3 regions of the Salinivibrio sp. PR932 genome follow, and region 1 is predicted to be linked to each of the others. Evidence: predicted binding sites of a transcription regulator. Region 1 holds the regulator's gene; each other region holds the start of a gene.

Evidence for each region. Region 1 encodes MetJ, which represses methionine synthesis genes. Its sites were predicted from a motif close to TTAGACNTNTANANGTCTAA; they were not measured.
Region 2: BZG84_RS12555 (MetQ/NlpA family ABC transporter substrate-binding protein) is a predicted target of MetJ. The motif match lies at 1,092-1,111, and genes of this name have one in related genera.
Region 3: metN (methionine ABC transporter ATP-binding protein MetN) is a predicted target of MetJ. The motif match lies at 973-992, and genes of this name have one in related genera.

Annotation. Positions count from the first base shown of each region.
Region 1 covers NZ_MUFM01000011.1:76,026-78,299, reverse strand. The annotation lists gene BZG84_RS07615 (malic enzyme-like NAD(P)-binding protein) at 1-881, shown strand, start outside; gene metJ (met regulon transcriptional regulator MetJ) at 976-1,293, opposite strand; gene metB (cystathionine gamma-synthase) at 1,480-2,274, shown strand, end outside.
Region 2 covers NZ_MUFM01000028.1:22,013-24,286, forward strand. The annotation lists gene BZG84_RS12555 (MetQ/NlpA family ABC transporter substrate-binding protein) at 266-1,063, opposite strand; gene BZG84_RS12560 (LON peptidase substrate-binding domain-containing protein) at 1,223-1,792, shown strand; gene BZG84_RS12565 (sigma-70 family RNA polymerase sigma factor) at 1,920-2,274, shown strand, end outside.
Region 3 covers NZ_MUFM01000026.1:35,795-38,068, forward strand. The annotation lists gene BZG84_RS12195 (serine/threonine protein kinase) at 1-155, opposite strand, end outside; gene BZG84_RS12200 (LysE family translocator) at 223-846, opposite strand; gene metN (methionine ABC transporter ATP-binding protein MetN) at 1,113-2,147, shown strand; gene BZG84_RS12210 (methionine ABC transporter permease) at 2,137-2,274, shown strand, end outside.

The DNA.
Region 1 (2,274 bases):
ACATCGCGGATACCTTTGGCGGTATCAATCTCGAAGATATCAAAGCCCCAGATTGTTTTGAGATTGAAAAACAATTAATTGCACGTTGCGAAGTGCCTGTATTTCATGATGATCAACACGGCACGGCCATCGTCACCGCTGCCGGCATGCTTAACGCGCTTGAGCTGCAAGGCAAAGATATCCGCGAGGCGACGGTGGTGTGCATGGGCGCAGGCGCAGCGGCTGTTGCCTGTATGGAGCTATTAATAAAATGTGGCGCTCAGCGGGAAAAAATCTATATGTTGGATCGTAAAGGCGTGATCCATACGCGTCGTGACGACATCAACAAATACAAGCAGCTGTTTGCCAATAACACGGATAAGCGTACCCTCGAAGATGTGATTGAGGGCGCGGATATGTTCGTTGGCGTCTCCGGTCCAGACTTGCTCTCACCCGACGCCTTGAAGCTGATGGCAGATAAACCCGTGGTATTTGCCTGCTCGAACCCAGATCCTGAAATTCATCCGGATGTGGCGCATCAAGTGCGCGATGATCTGATCATGGGAACCGGGCGTTCGGATTACCCGAATCAGGTCAATAACGTGCTCTGCTTCCCGTTTATTTTCCGTGGCGCATTGGATGTACGTGCCAGTGAAATTAACGATGCGATGAAGTTGGCAGCGGTAGAAGCCATTCGCAGCCTAGCCAAAGAGCCTGTCCCACAAACGGTATTAGACGCCGCCGGTTTGTCTTCGCTAAGCTTCGGCCCAGATTACATTATTCCCAAGCCAATGGACGCGCGTTTATTACCTAAGGTCGCCCGCGCGGTAGCGCTGGCCGCCGTGGAAACCGGCGTGGCTCGTATCGAGATGCCAGAAAACTATATGCTCGATAAGGCGTAATGCTTGAGCGTGAGGAAAGCGCGGTGGAATAGAGCCTGAGAAGGCTGTACTGAGCACCTATCATTACAGAAAACCCGCCAATCGGCGGGTTTTTTTAGTATTCGCTATCGTCGAACTCGATACCAAGCTCTTCCATGATCCGACGTGCTTCAGCGGGAATGCTGTCGGGTTTATCCTTACGGATATCGTCATCGGTTGGTAGTGGTTGGCCGGTGTAGGCATGAAGAAATGCCTCACACAACAACTCACTATTGGTCGCATGACGGAGGTTTTGCACCTGACGACGAGTACGCTCGTCGGTAAGAATTTTTAGTACTTTTAATGGGATAGAGACGGTGATCTTCTTTACCTGCTCTTTCTTTTTACCATGTTCGGCATACGGATTAATGTAGTCGCCGTTCCACTGCGCCATGTCTCACCTATCTTGATTATGGAATACCCAGAATGATGCTGCGGAGATTTTAGCTATATTAACCGCCACATGCAAAGGAGTATAGACGTCTAGAAGTGTTGACGTCCCAAAAAGCACAGGGTAAGGTGGCAGTATGAAACCTGGATCACGCCCACGATGCGCAAACCAGACTAGCAAGGATAGATCATGACTGAGAAAAAAACCGACACTATCGCCGTTCGGACCGGAATTGGGACTGACACCCAGCACCATGCGGTGGTGCCTCCCCTGTACTTATCGACCAATTACCGTTTCCCGGCACTGGGTGATGTGCCTACTTACGACTACGCGCGAGGCGGCAACCCAACGCGTGCGCAGCTCGAACAAGCGCTGACTGACTTAGAAGGGGGCGCAGGTGCGGTGGTGACCAACTGCGGGATGTCGGCGATAAACTTGGTGCTATCTCTGTTGGAGGCTGGCGAGCATATTGTCGCCCCACATGATTGTTATGGCGGCACCTATCGCTTGCTCGAATCGCGTGCCAAACAAGGGATCTGGCAGGTAAGTTTTGTCGATCAATCGGACCATGATGCGTTGGACCAAGCATTGGCTAAACAGCCCAAGCTCGTGCTGGTGGAAACCCCATCCAATCCACTCTTACGCGTGGTCGATATCGCAGAAATATGCCAAAAAGCCCATCAAGTGGGGGCTTGGGTGGTGGTCGACAACACTTTTTTATCTCCCGCTTTACAGCAACCTCTTGCGCTAGGGGCCGACATGGTGGTGCATTCGACCACCAAATTTATTAATGGTCATTCTGATATTGTCGGTGGCGCGGTGATCGCAGCAACCAGTGAGCTTGCCGAAACCTTAGCGTGGTGGGGCAACTGTATAGGCGCCACGGGCAACGCGTTTGACAGTTATATGACATTGCGAGGGTTGCGTACCTTAGGCGCACGGGTTAAACAACACCAGCAAAACACGCAAGCGGTACTCGCCTAT
Region 2 (2,274 bases), on a different contig from region 1:
CGTCGAGAGAAGAAAGGTAAGTGTCAAGCAAGCACGCGGCATAAATCACACTTTGATTGGCATAGTAACGCAATAAGCAACTGAGTGGTAACAAAAATTTAAAATTCGCTCACGTTAGGTTGGATGGAGGAAAGCGCGGCTAATGACGAAGATCGCACGTCAGCAAGATTGGCAACATGGCGCAAATTAAAGACATGAGATGGAACCCAAAAGCCCGATACGGTCTCACGAATCGGGCATCTTAACTATTAAGCGCGACGCGCATTTAAAAAGCGGGTTCAATCGTGCCTTTAAACGTCTTTTCAAGGAAGTCTCGGGTTTGTTGGGACTGAAATAGCGCCACCAAACGTTGTAGGTCGGGGTTGTCTTTATCTTCTTCGCGGGCGGCCACAACCATTACCGCCAAGGGAGCATTTTTCGACTCCAAGAAAATACCTTGCTCACTCGGGCTTAATCCCGATGACATCACATAGTTCATGGTGATCGCCGCCGCATCGACATCCTGTAAGCTGCGTGGCAGTTGTGCCGCCTCAACCTCAACAAATTCGAGTTGTTTAGGATTGGCGATGATATCTTGCAAGGTAGCTTTGAAGCCGACACTGTCGGCTAAGGTAATTAACCCCGCCTCTTGCAGCAATAACAATGCGCGCCCCGCGTTGGTAGGATCGTTGGGGATCGCAATTTGTGCGCCATTCGGCAGCGCATCAACATGCTCAACGCGATCAGAGTAGATCCCCATCCGCATCAAAATGGAACGTCCCATCGATACCAACTGGCTACCGTTGTTTTGGTTGTAGTTATCCAAAAACGGCTGATGTTGGTAACTGTTGAGATCTAAGCTATCATCCGCCAAGCCAGCATTGGGGGAAATATAGTCAGAAAATTCGACCACCTCGACCGCAATGCCCTCGGCTTTTGCTTGCTTGGCAACCGCTTCAACGACTTGGGCATGCGGCCCCACTGTGGCGCCAACTTTGATCACCTTATCCTTTGGTTCTGAGCAGCCAATCAGCGTAAGCGTCAGTCCGAGAGTGAGAATAAAAGAAGCACGTAGAGATTTCATCAATCGGTAATCCTTTCCGAAAAGCCATTTAGACATCTATACTGCCAAATAAGAAAAAGATGTCAATCATTGTTTATGCGATTCTCTGGAAGCTTGATCGCTTGTCGCTAAGGGCGCGTATTAGTCAGCATGTTCAATTAATTATCAGGAGGCGCGGATATGACCAAGCTGTTTCCTTTGCCCCTATTTTTGTTACCGGGTGGCAGAGCAAAACTACGTATTTTTGAACCCCGCTATTTACGGTTGGTGCGCGAATGTACCGCCAACGGAGAAGGGTTTGTCCTTGCAATGATGCAAGGTCAGCGGCTTTATAAATACGGTACTTTGGTCGATATCGTTGATTTCGAGACGCTTCCCGATGGATTGCTGGGCATAACCATTGCGGGCCGACAACGGGTGGAAATTATGTCAACCGAACAAGCGCCCGACAAATTGTGGTTGGGTGATATACGTACCCTGCATGATTGGCCACACGATGATTATGTCGATAATACGGACGATGAGGTGCAAGCGCGCATTGCCACCAGCCTCAAGCACATATTTGCTGCTCATCCTGATCACGCCGAGCAGTATGAACAGCCTCATTTCGAGGATGTCACCTGGGCGTGTCAGCGTTGGTTAGAGATTCTGCCCCTCACGAGTGCGCAGAAACAATGGTTTATCGCACAAGACTCCGCCGATGAGGCCAAGCAATTCATTCACCAACTGCTTGAAGAACACGTCGAGTGATCCAAATGATTTGTGGTGCGTATTGGGTTGTCAGATGGACGGCACTGACAGATAGGACTCAACTATGACTGCGCCTCAAACCATGTATACTGAAGCTTCAACCTCGAGACGGAATACACGTACCACAATGACTGACGTGACGAAGGAAGAGTTGGCGGAGCTATTATTACGCGTTGCGGAACAGCGAGATCGTGTCGCTTTTGAGCGTTTGTTTCACTTTTTTGGCCCGAAGATCCGATCTTATGGGTCCAAACATCTGCGCGCAGACGGACAGGCAATGGAGCTTGTCCAAGAGACCATGTTGGTAGTGTGGCGAAAAGCCCATCTTTACAACGCCGAGAAAGGGGCGGCAACGACCTGGGTGTTTACCATCATGCGTAACATTAGTTTCGATATGCTCCGCAAGGTGCAATCGAACCGCGAAGACAATTTTAGCGACGAGATTTGGCCGATACTGGAATCCGGTCAACAAGACAATGAAA
Region 3 (2,274 bases), on a different contig from region 1:
AGCAATGGCTGTGTATCGCAATGATAGAATGGCAAGAGTTGTGCGTATTGAGAGGGAGACGTGACTTTCAACCGACTTAACCATACTTCCTGTTCTTCCTCGGACAAATCGAGAAAATCATAAACAAGCTGCGTCTCAGCCCCACCAAATTGCACAATAATCGACCAAGCCTATGAATTTAAGTGGTTATTCTAATTATTTGCAGAATTATTAAAAGTTAATTCACCCCAACGCCAACCAAAATCCGACCCCGATCATCAGGGTGCCGGCGATTCGGTTCAGCAATTGCACATTGCCCTTTTGCTGCAAAAACTGACGCAAGGTACGCCCACCGCTGGCATATAGCATTAAACAACTAAATTCCGTGCAAAGGATGATCAACACCAGCACGCTCAACTGGCTGGGGAGTGACATTGCAGGGTTAATAAACGGCGGCAACAGCGAGATCATAAACGCCCAACCTTTTGGGTTGGCAATGGCGGTAACAAAGCCTTGCGCGGCCAACGACAATGCCGAGGCTTCATTGGGGGTATCGTCATCATCATTTGGGATCGCCATCTTGCCGCGAGAGCGCCACATTTGTACGCCTAAATACGCCAAGTACACACCACCGACATATTTAAACACCTGAAACACCGCGGGATAGTTCAGCATCACCGTCGCCACACCAATGACAGAGGCGATCGCAACCAGCCCCACGCCGATAAGCTCGCCCCACATCATATGTAAGCTACGCTTAACGCCAATTGTCATGCCAAGGGTCATCGATAATGTCATGCACATGCCGGGCGTGACCGACACGAAAAAAAAGGTAGGGATGAACAGCGTCAGCATGGTGGTATCAATTAAAAGCGGAGACATAAAAACAACAGTCTTAACAGTTAGGTACAGGAGCTGTCAGTTAACGCGCTTTGCCTGCAGAGATCAAGCCCTTCGCTCACTTTATAACCGGACGGTTAGACTTATTGCCATTTGGACGTCTAGAAGTAAAAATATCCATTGACTTGTTTTTAACGAACCCATAGCATCAATAACCAGAGAGACCCGACAGCCAAGGTGCAAGGCGCTGGACAGCTGCGAGATGTCATAAGATTTATCGCTAAGGACATGTGATGATTGAGATAAAACAACTCAACAAGGTATTCGAACTCGGGGAGCGCCGAATTCATGCCCTTAAAGACATCAATTTATTTATTCCGAAAGGAAAAGTGTTTGGTGTGATTGGCGCCTCTGGCGCGGGCAAAAGCACGCTGATCCGGATGGTTAACCTGCTTGAGCGCCCAACCAGCGGCTCAGTGACCGTGGGCGGCGTCAACCTTACTGCGTTACCCAACCGCGAGTTAACCCAAGCGCGCCGTAAAATCGGCATGATTTTCCAACACTTTAACCTGCTGTCGTCGCGCACCGTGTTCGACAATATCGCCCTGCCGCTGGAGCTCAGTGGTACGCGCCGCGATGAAATTGAAACGCGCGTCAGCGAGTTGCTCGATTTGGTCGGCTTGGTCGATAAGCGTGATGTGTATCCTGCCAGCCTCAGTGGTGGACAAAAGCAGCGTGTCGCTATCGCTCGCGCGCTGGCGCCAAGCCCAAATGTATTGCTCTGTGATGAAGCAACCAGCGCATTGGATCCGGCTACAACCCAATCAATTTTGTCGTTGCTGCAAACCATTAATGAAAAACTCAACCTCACCATTTTGCTGATCACCCACGAAATGGATGTGGTGAAGCGCATTTGTCATGACGTGGCGATTATTGGTGATGGCGAACTGGTTGAGTCTGGCCCCGTAGGCGATATTTTTGCTCATCCTAAATCCGAGTTAGCGAAAAACTTTATTCGCTCCACCTTGGATTTATCGGTGCCACACGACTACGCCCAACGCTTACAAAAAGACTACTTTAAAGGCAGCTATCCGCTGGTGCGTCTAGAATTTACAGGCGCCACCGTCGACGAGCCACTGATCAGCCAGATGTCGCGCTTATTTAATATTGATATCAGCATCTTAAGCTCTGACATTGATTACGCTGGCGGCGTGAAATTTGGTCTACTCTTGGCGGAGATTATGGGCCCGAAAAGTGCCGTTGATGATGCGATTCACTACCTAAACAAACACCATGTCGCCACGGAGGTACTTGGCTATGTCGATTGATGCGTTAACCCAATGGATTGGACAAAACCAAGCACTGATTGAACTGCTGACCGATGCCACCGGCCAAACCATTTATATGGTGTTGGTCTCTGGGCTGCTTGGCTTTGTATTCGGGATCCCACTTGGC